Regions from separate parts of the Ruegeria sp. YTSA226 genome, predicted to be linked through region 1. Evidence: riboswitches for the same ligand, from Rfam matches in the RefSeq annotation. Region 1 holds a riboswitch; each other region holds the start of a gene.

Region 1 (5,000 bases):
TTACGCGCAACGACTGCCGCAGGAGGGACTTTATGATTGTAGCAATGACCCTTCGGGCAGAGCGTTTCCGGGACTAACCCCCGCTTTTGCCTGAACACGTTACCGATGGGTGCGCGCCTGCCACCCTGATGGTTTCCTGTATCTGAACACAGGCAGAACAATGTCCAAAACACTTTCGGACCTGGGATGGTCCTCTCATTTTGCAGCCCAACATGCTGTGAACCCTACCTGCACACCGCATCGCATCAACGCCGTCCATCGTGATCGCCTGATCGGCCTGAATGCGCTTGGCGGCACATCTGATCTGACCCCTGACCGATCAACCGGCGAATTTGCGGTTGGCGATTGGGTCCTTGCGGATGATCAAAACCGCATTCGGCATCTTTTGGAGCGCAAAAGCCTCTTGCAACGCCGGGCCGCAGGCACCGGTGCGCAGGTTCAGCTGATCGCGGCGAATGTGGATGTGCAGTATATCGTCAGTTCCTGCAATGCCGATTTCAATCTGGCACGGCTTGAGCGTTATCTGGCGCTGGCGCATCAGGCCGGGTGCTATCCGGTTGTTGTCCTGACCAAGGCCGACAGCTGCCCTGACCCAGAGAGCTATGCCAGTCAGGCCAGTTCGCTGGCTCGGTTTCTGACCGTTCTAACCGTCAACGCGCTGGAGGCGTCAGAGATTCATCCGATCCTGTCCTGGTGCCCTGCCGGGCAAACTGCTGCTTTGGTCGGCTCATCCGGTGTCGGCAAAACCACATTGGCGAACGCCATGACTGGTCAGGCCGGGGCAACGGCGGGGATCCGCGAGGATGACGCACGGGGTCGCCACACCACGACCCATCGTGCGCTTCACCCGATGCGAAACGGGGGGTGGCTGATTGATACGCCAGGAATGCGCGCCCTGCGTTTGATGGATGCCCAAGACGGCGTGGATGAGGTTTTCTCAGACCTTCTGGAATTGGCTGCGACCTGCCGGTTTTCAGATTGCCAGCATCAGGCCGAACCCGGTTGCGCCGTGCAAGAGGCGATTGCCGATGGCCTGCTCTCGCCGGACCGGCTGGAACGCTGGAACAAGCTGCGGCGCGAGGATCAGAGGAACTCTGAAACCCTTGCGCAATCCCGGGCGCGCGACAAAGCCTTTGGTAAAATGGTGCGGTCTGTCATGCATGACAAAAAGTCTCGCAACAGACCCTAACGGGGACGGAAAAGCGCGTCTTCAGGCAATCAACCGGGGCCAAAGCGCCTGATTTCTGCGGGCAAAGGCACCGATATGACCGATCTCGGGCACTCCGATCTCTTTCGGAGACAGCAGATGCCGCCGCGCCTTTGGTCCATACAGATCGGCAAGCCGCCAGACAGCGTCTGGCGGCACCATCTGGTCGTCCTCGAAGGTGAACAGGTCCACCGGCGTATTCGATTGCGCCCATCTCGCTTCGGGCAGAGCGTCACCGATCTGCGGCACATAATTCTGCGGCGCCGTGCACCAGCTACGCCATTGCCAATAGACCGGACCAGGCAAATCGGCACCGATCCCCACAGCTTTGCCCGGCAGATACCCCAGTGCATTCACTGCCAGACGCCCATGCACATGCCAGAACATCCACGCCAGCCCGCGATAGGGCCAGGGATGGTCGGACAGAGTAACCAGCCCCGAACATACACAGATCATCCGGTCGATCTGATCAATGTCTGGCTGCACCGGCCCCAGCAAGCCGCCAAGGGAATGACCGATGCTCCACTGCAAAGCGTCCGGGAACCGCCTGCGCATCTCAGCCCGTGCGGCGGGCATGTCGACCAAGGCCCAATCCGCCATGGTCACCTCGGAGGTTTTGAGTTTGTCGCGCAGCGAATGCCCGAAATCGCTGTAGTCATAGGTCAAACAGGCAATACCCTGTTCGGCGGCCAGCCAACGGGCAAAATGCTGGTAATATTCGCGCGGCACTGCAGTTGCGCTGTGAATCACCACGGCGATCTTCGGCTCGGTTGCAGGCAGATACAGCCGTGCCGACAGGCTGGCAGAGCCTGAGGCAAAGTCAAAGTCAAAGTCCTTAGTCTGGACGCAGGGCGTGGTATCAAGCATGGCGCCTCCGACAAATTCTGAACTACTCGGTTCACTCAACAATCGGCCCGATTTCGGCCACCAGAGTCAAGATTTCATCAAGATGACCAAACGTCCGGTTTGCACCCCAACAGGTGGCTTGACTCGGGGTCTGCATAGCCGCTAGCGATGTGGTGATGGTTCTTGCCCCGGAAATGGGGCGGGATGAAAAGGGAACACGGTGCGGTCTGCCCCGGCGATGCCGGAAAGGGCCAACTCCGCGACTGCCCCCGCAACTGTAAGCGGTGAGCAATGCCGAAATACCACTGGCCCCAGGGCTGGGAAGGTCGGCAAAGCGACGACCCGCAAGTCAGGAGACCTGCCATCGTATCGAAACCGAAACTCGGGCGGGGTGTCCGGGCAGGTCGTCAGCGCGCTGTCACACCTGATCCTCACCCTTCGTCCTGCGCGCGGAGGGCGCATTATGATCTGGAAGACAAAAACACACGAATTCACCGCAACCGTCTGTCAGAGGACCGGGAAACCCTGCCCCGCCCTTGCCCGAATGGCACGCGCCATGGCCGAGGCGATGGCGACGGCAAGGCCTGCGACATCCAAAACATTCGAGGTCGAAGGTACCAGCGATCTGACCCATTGCACCGAAGGCTGCACGGCCCGTTTTCGGGCCCAATCAGAACAGATCAGGGTCTATTGCGGCACCAGCACAGACACGCCGACAGAAAAGCTGGACGCCTATGGCGACATGATATTCGGGCCGGAGTTCACCCAGAAATCCGCTGGTTTTCTGTCAGAACCACCCTGTGCGATGCTCGACGTTTCGACCCTGCCGCCGCGCAGCGACAGTATTCCGTATCAAGTGTCTGCCTGATTCAGGGAAGGGTTCGGGCCGGCAACCCGGCCCAGTCCTTTTGCGCGTCGGTTTCCACCGCGCAGGGCCGAACCGCACGCAACCGCCGAAGCGCTTGGTCAGGCGCTTCGCCGCATTCCACCATTAGCCGCATCACAACCATCCCCGAGCGTCCGCACCCACCGCGGCAATGCACCAGCACCTTGCCGCCACTGGCAAGGACATGTTGGGCGGCGGCGCTGGCTTGCGGCCAAAGCGCCTCAACCTCAGGCGTGGGGACGCCGAAATCGCGGATTGGAAGGTGAACCCAGGCAATCCGTTCGCACTGCAGGTCCGCCTCGAATGACAGCCCGCCGGAATGCTGGAACTCATCCGAGGTCGTCATCGAGATGACCAGGTCCGGCGCCCAATCCCGGATTACTGCGAAATCCCCAGCATAATCGCCCGTGACACCCGGCAGTGGGCACAGAGCGATCTGCCCTTTGCCCAATCCAAGAGGGTGAATTACAAAACTCTCCAACACAGCTCCTTTTCCTGCATCACCACATGGGGCTGAAGCCCCTCATGATTTACCGGCTCTGATGCAACTTGCCAAAACGAAATTCCTTTTCGCGCGCGGTGGACGCGGGCGGCGGGGGTCTCTACGCTGCAAACCTGACACGAATCCAACAGAGCAGACATGACCGACACGCCCAGCCCCGCCTATCAGGTTCTCGCGCGAAAATACCGCCCGGAAACTTTTGCTGACCTCGTCGGTCAGGACGCAATGGTGCGCACGCTGAAAAACGCGTTCGAGGCCGACCGGATTGCACAAGCCTTCATCATGACCGGCATCCGCGGTACGGGTAAGACAACCACGGCCCGGATCATCGCCAAGGGCATGAATTGCATTGGCCCCGATGGCGAAGGCAAGCCCACGACCGAACCCTGCGGCCAGTGCGAACATTGCGTCGCCATCATGGAAGGCCGCCACGTCGATGTGATGGAAATGGACGCCGCCAGCCGAACCGGCGTGAATGATATCCGCGAAATCATCGACTCGGTCCGATACCGCGCCGCCAGTGCGCGCTATAAGATCTACATCATCGACGAGGTTCACATGCTTTCGACCAGCGCATTCAACGCGCTGCTCAAGACGTTGGAAGAACCTCCTGCGCATGTGAAGTTCATCTTTGCCACGACCGAAATCCGCAAAGTCCCGGTGACTGTTCTGTCGCGGTGCCAACGATTTGACCTGCGCCGGATCGAACCCGAGGACATGATTGGCCTGCTCAATAAGATCGCAGCGGCTGAGAAGGCACAGATCGCGGAGGATGCCCTGGCGCTGATCACCCGCGCGGCCGAAGGGTCGGCGCGCGACGCAACTTCGCTGCTGGATCAGGCAATCAGCCATGGGGCCGGTGAAACCAGCGCCGATCAGGTGCGCGCGATGCTGGGTCTGGCCGACCGGGGCCGGGTATTGGACTTGATGGAAATGATCCTGCGAGGGGATGCAGCAAGCGCGCTGACTGAATTGGGCGGGCAATATGCCGAAGGGGCCGATCCGCTATCCGTGCTGCGTGACCTGGCCGAAATCACGCACTGGGTTTCGGTTGTGAAGATCACGCCAGACGCAGCCGAGGACCCGACGGTTTCCCCTGATGAACGTGCCCGTGGTCAGCAAATGGCCGAGGCCCTGCCAATGCGCGTTTTGACCCGGATGTGGCAGATGTTGCTGAAAGCGCTGGAAGAGGTATCGGCCGCGCCAAATGCCATGATGGCTGCTGAAATGGCCGTTATCCGCCTGACCCATGTTGCCGACTTGCCCAGCCCCGAAGAGCTGATCAAGCGCCTGCAGGACAACCCGCCACCGCCTCCGAATGGTGGTCCGGGCGGTGGTATGGCCGTGCCCTCTCAGGCTCCGGTACCAGCGGCATCATCTTCTTACGTGTCCGCAACTAGCAGCCCCGCCGGCGCGCCTTCGGCGGCTCTGGCCCATGATATCCAATCGGCGCTGGCACGGTATCCGAGTTTTGACCACGTGGTTGAATTGATCCGCACCAATCGGGATGTGAAACTTCTGGTCGAGGTCGAAAACGGGGTGCGGCTGGTTTCTTACCA
Region 2 (5,000 bases), on a different contig from region 1:
ACCAATTGTCCGAGAAACAGACCTTGCTCCGCGTGTAGCCTTCGCTTTCCTTCGCATAGGCTTTGACCGCCTGAAGCAGGTCATCGGGCTCCGCCCCGGCCTTCACGGCCGCTGCGATCAGGCGCAACGTAGTTCGTCGGTCCCGGATCCTGTCTTCGGGATAGGCCGCCAGGATCTTCTCAGCTTCAAGATCTTCAACCTCCTCCGCCGCCTCGCGCCTGCGCGTAGGTGGTTTATGGATGGTTTTAGGATGGTTTGGGGTCCACCGTGAACCCCGTACCCCGTTCACTGTGGACCCCGTACCGGGTTCAGACTGGACGGGGTTCACAGTGACCCCCGTCTCAATGTCGGGCTCAGCCGTGGGCTCGAGCGCGGCGACGCGTTCCAGAACGATGCGGTAAATGACGGTGTAGCCGTTCTTGCACTGCCGCCGCCCTGTCTCGATCAAAATGCCTTCCCGCAGGAAGTCGATGATGGTGCGCTTCACTGTGCTCTCGCTGAGCTCTGTGTGGCGCTGGATCGTTCCTTTGGAGCACCAGATGCCCGAGCCATCATCGCTCGCCTTATCCGCCAGGAACATGATGATCTGCTTGCGCGCGGCGCTGCCAAAGCGGCGCTCGGCGCATTCGTTTGCGATGCGCCAGCTCATTGGACCACCTCGCCGGTCAGAGGTCGCGAAAAAGCCGACTGAGCGTTTGCGGAGCGGTAGTGGCCCGTGCTAACGTCTTCCGAAAGCTGACAGGCTTTTTCTAATTGGCCCCAGTTCACAGTTGCCGCTGTGACGGGGCCTTTTTCGTTTTGAACCGGCGAAGTTGGCTTTGAAACTTTCGCTTTTTGTTCACTTTTTGTCAGGGGGTGTTTTGCACCCTTAACCTGTTGTTTTCGCTGGCGCTCTTTCTGGATTGCAAATCCGTGTACACCGGTTCGATTCCGGTACTCGCCTCCAATACTTTCAAACAGTTGCTTCGCATTCGGCTTTTCGAGCCTGCGACATGCCGTCTCGCTACGGCAGTGCTCTGCTGAGTGAAGCTTGACACCGGATTGATCAGAAGGCGGTGGACTCACTGGCTCGGCCGGTAAATTTGACCGCTCTATCGAATCCACGCGATATGCCCTTTGAAGTAACTGGCCCGCGAATCCTTTCGTCTGGATATCTTCGAGGCGCAAAGCCCAAACTCGCCTGCCGTCATTTTGCATGTGGCTGACCAAACATGCCGCTGACAGGCATTGGCAGGTCGCTTTTCCATTCTCGATGATTTCCGTGCGTCTGCCGCGCTTGACAAGCCCCCTGCCCGTGCCGCATGTCCCATCCGTTGGTGTCTGCACATGCAGATGAAAAGGGAATGCGTCAGCGGTCATCCGTCAAACGCAGCCGCCCCCGCGACCGTGACCGGAGAGGGTGCCCAAAGCCACTGGCCAGACAGGCCGGGAAGGCGGGACATCTGCCAGAGGCCAGCCTCTGACATCCGCAAGCCGGGAGACCTGCCAACATCCGAAGTTGAAACCGGACGGGGTGATCCGGTGTCGGGCCCATGTCGCAATACGTGGCCCGCATGAAACCCCGTCCCCCGCGAAGAGGATTTGGGGGGATGAGAGACATGACCGAGACCACACCTGTTGAACTGCTGGTGTGCACGACCTGCCGCCGCGGCCTGCCCGTCGAGAATGATGCAGATCGTCCTGGGGCGTTGCTGCACAAGGCGTTGGAGCAGGCAGAACTTCCTGATGGCGTCACTTTGAAGGCAGTAGAATGCCTTTCAAATTGCGATCAGGGCTGCTCGATTGTGCTGCGTGGCGGACCCAAACGTTGGACCTTTGTCTATGAGCATCTCGATGAAACCGATCATGTCGAGACCATTGTTGAAGGCGCGACCAAATATCTCGCGACCCAAGATGGCCTCGTTAAATGGCGCGAACGTCCTGAACATTTCCGCAAAAACTGTGCGGCCCGCATTCCCCCGATTGGAGCTTAGATATGAGCAATCTCGAAAAACTGCCCGTCACTGTGATCACCGGCTTTCTGGGCTCGGGCAAGACCACGCTCGTGCGTCATCTGATGCAGAACCCGCAGGGCAAGCGCCTGGCCATTGTGGTCAACGAGTTTGGAGATGTTGGCGTCGATGGCGATATCCTCAAATCCTGCGCGATCCCCGATTGCCCGGCGGAAAACATCATGGAATTGGCCAATGGATGCATCTGCTGCACCGTGGCAGATGATTTCATCCCGACCATCGAGGCGCTGATGGCGCTAGAGCCGCGCCCCGATCACATTCTGATCGAAACCTCTGGCTTGGCCCTGCCCAAGCCGCTGCTGAAAGCGTTCGACTGGCCGGATATCCGCTCGAAAATCACCGTGGATGGCGTAATTGCTCTGGCCGATGCCGAAGCTGTGGCCGCCGGTCGCTTTGCCCCGAATGTCGCTGCGGTGGATGCCCAGCGCCTGGCCGATGACTCGATTGATCACGAAACGCCGCTATCCGAGGTGTTCGAGGACCAGATCTCCTGCGCCGACATCATTCTGCTGACCAAGCCTGATCTTGCTGGCCCCGAGGGGGTCGCCAAGGCCAAGGAAATCATCGCGGCAGAGGCTCCGCGCCCGCTGCCCGTGGTCGAAGTGGCCGAAGGCGCTGTGGATGTACGTGTTGTGCTGGGGCTTGAGGCCGCTGCCGAAGATGACATGGAGGCACGTCCCAGCCATCACGATGGCCACCACGATCACGAGCATGATGATTTCGAAAGCATCATTGTCGAGCTGCCGGAACAGACCGATCCGGCCCAGCTGGTCGCCAATATCGAACGTCTGGCGAATGAACTGAACATCCTGCGGGTCAAAGGCTATGCCGCTGTTACCGGCAAACCCATGCGCCTTTTGGTGCAGGCAGTCGGGGCCCGTGTGCGTCATCAGTACGACCGCCCGTGGGAGCCAGGTGAAGAGCGTCGCTCGCGTCTGGTGGTCATCGCCGAGCATGACGACATCAAAGAGGCTGAAATCCGCGAAATCCTCGTGGGTGTGACCGAGGCCGCCGAGTAAGCCATGCACGTCGTCTTCCGCGAAAGCCATGGGTTAGAGGAAACGGAGACCCCAACCGATCTGGGCCAGAGCCCGGCGGATCTGGTGGTGCTGTCCTTTTCCGACAGTGACCTTGGCGCTTTCGCGGCAGGCTGGCATCGTGGTGGCGGACCCGAAGGTCGGATGCCGACCCTGCGGCTGGCCAATCTAACGGCGCTGAAGCACCCGCTTTCTGTCGACACCTATGTCGAGCAGACGCTGGAGGGCGCCAAAGGCATTCTGATCCGCCTGATCGGTGGCGTGCCCTACTGGTCCTACGGATTGCAGCAGGTTCTGGCACTGGCCCACGCCAAAGGCATCGCTGTGGCAGTCCTGCCGGCGGATGGACGTGAAGATACGCGCCTGGATGACTATTCTACCCTGCCCGTTTCAACCCTGCGGCGGCTGGCGCATCTTTGCGACACAGGCGGTGAGGTCGCAGCGCAGGCTGCGCTGGCGCAAATGGCGCTGGCCGCGGGGCTTTATTCTGGCCCGGTGATGGGGGCCAAGACGATCCCGGAATGTGGCGTATGGTGCCCGGATCGCGGTGTGATCCCGGCGGATACCGCATTCGCCGGTGATGCCAAGCGCATCCTCGTGACCTTCTATCGCGCCTATCTGACCTCGGCAGACACTGCCCCGGTCGCGGCCTTGATCCACCGCCTGCGTGCGCGTGGGTTTCAGGCTGTTGGCCTATTTGCGCCGTCGCTCAAAGCCCCTACCGCCGCTGACTGGCTGCGCGAACAGGTCGTAGCGCTGGCCCCCTCGGCAATCATCAACGCCACCTCCTTTTCGGGCAAAGGCGCCTCGGGAACGTCTCCACTGGACGCCGCCAATGTGCCGGTATTTCAGGTCGCCCTGTCCACCGCACGCCGCAAGGCCTGGGTCGATGCAGAACGCGGGCTGTCCCCCGCCGACCTCGCCATGCATGTGGTCCTGCCCGAGGTGGATGGCCGCATTTCGGCGGGCATCGCTTCGTTCAAGGAACCGGGCAAGCGCGACCCGTATCTGGAATATTCCCGTTTTGCCCACCGCCCCGAGCCGGAACGGGTTGAGGCGATCATTGATCGGGTGGACGGCTGGCTGCGCCTAAGCGACAAACCCAAACCAGATCAGGTCCCAGCGTTGGTGCTGTCGACTTATCCCGGCAAGGACTGGCAGATGGCCCATGCGGTTGGCCTGGATGCATTGGCCTCGGCCGAGGCGATGCTGTCCGATCTGCAGGCTGAAGGCTATGACACAGCACCCGGCGAACCGATAGCCGAGACGCTTTTGGATGCGCGACTTGCTTGGCCGCTCGCGGCCTATAAGACCGCGCTGGCAGACTTGCCGGAACAATTGCAAACGGATCTGCAATCCATTTGGGGCAAGCCTGAGGACGACCCGGTTTTTGCCGATGGTGCGTTCCACTTTACCGCCTTGAACCGGGGCAAGACACTGATCGCGCTGCAACCGGAACGCGGCACGCCCGAGCTGCGCGATGACGACTATCACGATCTTTCGCGCACCCCGCGCCACAGCTATGTTGCCTTCTATCTCTGGCTGCGTAAGGGGCATGGCGCGGACGCGCTGATCCATATCGGCGCGCATGGCACGTTGGAATGGCTGCCAGGCAAATCGGTCGCCCTGTCCCAAAACTGCTGGCCTGAGGCGTTGGTCCGAGATCTGCCGGTGATCTACCCCTTTATCGTGAATGACCCCGGCGAGGCCGCACAGGCCAAGCGCCGGATCGGGGCGGTTACACTGGGCCATATCCCGCCCCCGATGCGAACATGTGACACGCCGGACCGTATGGTGCGGCTGGAATCCCTGCTTGACGAATTCTCGAACGCCGACGGGCTGGACCCCAAACGCCGCGACCGACTACAAGAAGACATACGGGATGAGGCGCAGGCCATTGGTCTGGAAAGCGATCTGGGTCTGGATCAGGCAACCTGTACCGCCGAAGCGA
Region 3 (5,000 bases), on a different contig from region 1:
GACAGCCCTTGGTCAAGCTGGAGCCATGGTGATGACTAACCCTCCGGGCATTCTGATTTCGGCACCGTCTTCGGGGACTGGCAAGACCACCGTGATGCTGGGCCTGCTGCGTGCGCTGGCCGAGGATGGCCTGACCGTCCAACCATTCAAAAGCGGCCCTGACTATATCGACCCGGCCTTTCACCGGGCGGCGGCTGGGCGCGCCTCGTTCAATCTGGACAGCTGGGCGATGGGCGATCCTCTGCTGAACGCAATATCGGCACAGGCTGACGGCGCGGATATCGTCGTAGCCGAAGGATCGATGGGTCTGTTCGACGGTGTCGCCAAACCCGGTGAGATTGGCCATGGTTCTAGCGCGGAAACCGCGCAGCGTATGGGCTGGCCTGTGGTGTTGGTTCTGGATGTCGGCGGTCAGGCGCAATCAGCTGCAGCCACGGCGCTGGGGTTTCGGATGTACAACCCCGACCTGCCCTTTGCCGGGGTAATTTTGAACCGCTGCGCCAGCCCGCGCCACGAGCGTCTGACCCGGTTGGGTATGGAACGTGCAGGCCTGCCGGTTCTGGGCGTTCTGCCACGACGCGGAGACCTGACACTTCCCGAGCGGCACTTAGGTTTGATCCAGGCAGTGGAACATCCCGATCTGGAAAGCGCTATTGTCGGCTATGCTGCGTTCCTGCGTGAACATGTCGATCTGGAGGCGATCAAGCGGGCGGCTTCCTCAAGCCCAGATAGGCCATCGTCAGCCGTGCCGCCGCGCCCTCCGGCGCAGCGGATCGCACTGGCCCGGGATGCTGCGTTTTCGTTCACCTATCCGCATTTGCTGGAAGGCTGGCGCACGGCGGGTGCAGAAATCCTACCGTTTTCACCACTGGCGAATGAAGCCCCTGCCCCGGATGCCGATCTGGTCTGGCTGCCGGGTGGGTATCCCGAGTTGCACGCAGGCACATTGGCCGCCGCCAACACCTTCCAGACTGGGCTGCGCAAACATGCCGAGACAAGACCTGTGCATGGCGAATGCGGGGGCTACATGGCGCTGGGTCAGGCGTTGATCGACAAAGAGGGTGCCCGGCACGAAATGGCGGGCCTTCTGGGCCTTGTGACCTCCTATGAAAAGCGCAAGTTCAACCTGGGTTATCGCAAGGCGGAATTATTGGCCCCAATGGCCGGATTTGCCGAAGGCACAGCGCTACGCGGGCATGAGTTCCACTATTCCTCGATCATCGAACAGCCTGACGCCCCGCTGGCGCGCGTGTTCGACGCCGAAGGCGCGGAAGGCCCGCAAACCGGATCGGTGCGAAACAATGTCACCGGGACATTCTTTCATCTGATCGCCGAGGCCTCGGCATGAGTGGTTTTGTGTCCTTCATCGGTTCAGGCCCCGGCGACCCGGAATTGCTGACGCTGAAGGCGGTGGACCGGATGCAGAAAGCTGATGCGGTGCTGTTTGATGACCTCAGCAGTGGCCCGATCCTGAGCCACGCGCGTGAGGATGCCGATCTGGTTGGGGTCGGCAAACGCGCCGGGCGCCCCTCGCCCAAGCAGGATCACGTCAGCCGCTTGTTGGTCGAATATGCACAAACCGGTCAGCATGTTGTGCGGTTGAAATCCGGTGATGGCGGCATGTTCGGCCGGCTTGAAGAAGAACTGGTGGCCCTGCAAGAGGCCGGGATCGACTATGAAATCATCCCCGGCATCCCCTCGGCGGTAGCGGCGGCGGCAGCGGCGGGCATTCCGCTGACCCGGCGACTGACCGCGCGGCGTGTCCAGTTCGTCACCGGCCACGATGTCAGCGGCAAACTGCCCGAAGATCTGAACCTGGCAGCTCTGGCTGATCCACAGGCTACGACCGTCGTGTTTATGGGCAAGCGCACCTTTCCCCTCTTGGTCGGGGCCTTACATTCCCACGGCCTTTCGCTGGATACACCTGCATTGATGGCCGAATCCGTCTCGACCCCCGAACAAAAGCTGCAACGCTCGACCATCGGTGCCTTGTCGCAGCAGTTGGAAACGGAGATCGGCACCGCCCCGGCCCTGATCCTGTATGGACCTCTGGCAGAGTTCGAAAATGATTGACCTGACGCTGATCGGTATTGGCACCGGCAACCCGGATCATGTGACATTTCAAGGGGCGCAGGCGATCCGTTCGGCGGACCTGATCCTGATCCCCCGCAAGGGCGAAAACAAGGCCGATCTGGCAGGGCTGCGCGAGCAGATCATCGCTCAGGTCGCGGATACTCCTCCGCAAATCGCGTATTTCGACATTCCCAAACGCCGTGCCGATGATGGCTATTTACGCGGAGTGGACGAATGGCACGACGCGATTGCATTGCGCTGGCAGGAGGCCATCGCAGCCCACCCGAAGGCCCGTCATGTGGCGCTGCTGATCTGGGGGGATCCGTCGCTGTATGACAGTTCGCTGCGAATCGCGGCACGTTTGACCCCTCAGCCAGAAACACGCGTGATTCCCGGCATCACAGCGCTGCAAGCGCTGACGGCGGCCCATGCGATTCCGATCAACGAACTGGGCGCGCCCTATATCGTCACAACTGGTCGTCGCATCCGGGACGAAGGATGGCCGGAAACCGCAGAAAACGTGGCGGTGATGCTGGATGGTGAATGTTCATTCCAAAACCTGGACATGGAAGACTTGGACATTTGGTGGGGCGCATATGTCGGCATGAAAGAGGAAATCCTGATCAAAGGCCCTTTGGCCGAGGTTGCGCAGCAGATTCTGGACCGCCGCGCCCATGCCCGTGCCGACCATGGTTGGATCATGGATATTTATTTGCTGAAAAAGCGCATAATCTGACACAATACGTCGCAAATGATGATTGCACCGCCACAGCTATAGCGGCTAAATGGGGGTGTCTGGTCCTGCCGGAGAAATCCGGATGCTAAGAGGGAATTTGGTGCGACTGCCTCGGTGGTCAACTCCAAAGCCGCCCCCGCGACTGTAAGCGGAGAGCCCCTGTTCAACCAGCCACTCCCGGTTCTCCGGGGGGAAGGCGAACAGAGGCATCGACCCGCAAGCCAGGAGACCTGCCAGGCGCAAAAACGAAACACCGGCCGTCGGGTGCGGCGGCAGAGGAGAATACAAAATGGCAACACAAACGAAAACAGCATCCGCCGCGCGTACAGGCTTTGTTCCGGTCATGTTTGCAGTGGTTCTGGGTCTGGGCCTCATTACGCTGACCGGTCACGTTCAGGCAGCGGCCCTGCATGATGCAGCGCATGACGTGCGTCACGCGACCGGCTTCCCCTGCCACTAAGACCGTGTTCAGTCGTATATTGACCAGCGCGTTGTTCGCTGGTGCTGCAGCGGGGCTGATTGCCGCCTTGCTGCAGTTGGTATTTGTGCAACCAGTATTGTTGCATGCCGAGCTTTATGAATCCGGAGAGCTGGTGCATTTCGGGGCCGAGACCGTATCGGCTCATCCCGAGCTGCCGCGCATGTTCTCTGAACTGACGCGTGATGCGCTGAGTGTCATCTTTACCATGCTGACCTATACCGGCTATGCGCTGGTGATGGTTGCGCTGATGTCGGTAGCCGAAGGTCAAGGGCATCAGATTGATGGCCGGACCGGCGTTCTTTGGGGGTTGGCCGGATTTATCGCTTTCCACCTTGCACCAGGTTTCACCCTTGCGCCCGAAGTGCCGGGTGTCGCGGCAGCCGATGTCTATGCGCGTCAGGTCTGGTGGTTCGCAACAGTTGCAGCAGCCCTTGTCGCCATGTGGTTGATCGCCTTTGGAGGTAACCTGATCAGCTATGTGATCGCCGCGGTACTTCTGTTGGTGCCACATCTTATCGGTGCACCCGAGCCCGATGTTTTCACCGGCCCTGTGCCGACTGAAATTGGAGCGTTGTTCGCGGCACGAGCTTTTGGAATCGGTCTGGTTGCATGGGTTCTGGTTGGCGCGTTCGCTGGCTATTTCTGGCAGAAAGAAGCGCAACATTCCGAAGCAACGGCCTGATCGCACTTAGATTGAACGCGCCGGGTGTAAACTTGGCGCGTTTCCCTATGTTTTCAAGGAAATACAATGACCCGTTCACTTGCTCTATTCGTGATCGGTCTGGTCTTTGGCGGCGGTGCAGGATTTGTAATTGCTGCTGCAAATGGCGTCACATTTGATGGCCACGACCATTCTGATCCGTCTCTTCACGGAGCCTCACACACTGAGACCATGGCCCACGATCATTCCACGGCCCTGAACCTACCGGCAGGCACAGATGCACCTACACTGGACATCGCACTGACACAGGATCCTATGTCTGGCTGGAACCTGCATGTCATGCCAAAAAACTTTACCTTCGCACCGCAGAACGCATCGACCGCAGACATGGCGGGCGAAGGGCACGCGCATGTTTACATCAACGGAGAAAAGCTCGCCCGGCTTTACGGCAGTTGGATGCACATTGATCAGTTGCCCAAAGGCGAGGTCGAGGTTTCGGTTTCGCTGAATTCCAACAGCCATAGCCCGCTTTCGGTAGATAACGTGCCGGTTCGTGCTGCGGTTACGGTTCAGGTCGATTAAAGCGCCGGGATACGCGCACGCAAACACATCCGAAGCCGCCCGCAGGGTCGGGCGTCTTCGATCCAACCCTGGGGGCTGTTCAGGTAAGTACGGCAAGTTTCAGCGATATCCGCAGCATCCGCCACCACATCGACACCCGAAAACACATAAGATGCGCGCCCCAGCGACTGTATAGCCAGCGTCGTGGGTTCCGCGCAGCTGCTGAAACAGGCGTGTTCGCTCAATTCGACCTGATCCGTCAATCCAGCCCTTTTCAGTGCGTCCTTCACAGCCTGCACCTCGGCCGCCCGATCGCGTGCGGTGCCACAGGTTTTGCAGATCATCAGGCGCATCCGATCCAGACCTTTCCCTTCGTCCTGCGCCCGTTTCTGCGGCTTTAAGCGGCGCGGCGCAATCCCGAATGCGCACAAGATTGTGAGTGCGGCGTTCTCACATTTCTGGCAGGATTCCTGCAGACACCTTAAAAG

What was found. A riboswitch is a leader RNA that binds a small molecule or an ion and turns the genes downstream of it on or off. The one in region 1 is predicted to bind cobalamin.
Region 2: another riboswitch for cobalamin. It lies ahead of AC2FFF_RS02965 (DUF1636 family protein); the one in region 1 lies ahead of AC2FFF_RS11155 (hypothetical protein).
Region 3: another riboswitch for cobalamin. It lies ahead of AC2FFF_RS02895 (CbtB domain-containing protein); the one in region 1 lies ahead of AC2FFF_RS11155 (hypothetical protein).

Annotation. Positions count from the first base shown of each region.
Region 1 is NZ_JBXWMQ010000006.1:136,375-141,374, reverse strand. Features, by position in the region: RNA gene ffs (signal recognition particle sRNA small type) at 1-2, shown strand, start outside; gene rsgA (ribosome small subunit-dependent GTPase A) at 161-1,189, shown strand; gene AC2FFF_RS11160 (alpha/beta hydrolase family protein) at 1,211-2,074, opposite strand; cobalamin riboswitch at 2,214-2,433, shown strand; gene AC2FFF_RS11155 (hypothetical protein) at 2,517-2,921, shown strand; gene AC2FFF_RS11150 (protein-tyrosine phosphatase family protein) at 2,923-3,423, opposite strand; gene AC2FFF_RS11145 (DNA polymerase III subunit gamma/tau) at 3,580-5,000, shown strand, end outside.
Region 2 is NZ_JBXWMQ010000002.1:66,802-71,801, reverse strand. Features, by position in the region: gene AC2FFF_RS02975 (hypothetical protein) at 1-649, opposite strand, end outside; gene AC2FFF_RS02970 (hypothetical protein) at 646-1,197, opposite strand; cobalamin riboswitch at 1,298-1,504, shown strand; gene AC2FFF_RS02965 (DUF1636 family protein) at 1,599-1,973, shown strand; gene cobW (cobalamin biosynthesis protein CobW) at 1,976-3,031, shown strand; gene cobN (cobaltochelatase subunit CobN) at 3,035-5,000, shown strand, end outside.
Region 3 is NZ_JBXWMQ010000002.1:54,210-59,209, reverse strand. Features, by position in the region: gene cobM (precorrin-4 C(11)-methyltransferase) at 1-39, shown strand, start outside; gene AC2FFF_RS02910 (cobyrinic acid a,c-diamide synthase CobB) at 26-1,348, shown strand; gene cobA (uroporphyrinogen-III C-methyltransferase) at 1,345-2,073, shown strand; gene cobF (precorrin-6A synthase (deacetylating)) at 2,066-2,809, shown strand; cobalamin riboswitch at 2,853-3,061, shown strand; gene AC2FFF_RS02895 (CbtB domain-containing protein) at 3,099-3,269, shown strand; gene AC2FFF_RS02890 (CbtA family protein) at 3,274-3,972, shown strand; gene AC2FFF_RS02885 (hypothetical protein) at 4,039-4,533, shown strand; gene AC2FFF_RS02880 (DUF1636 family protein) at 4,530-4,943, opposite strand.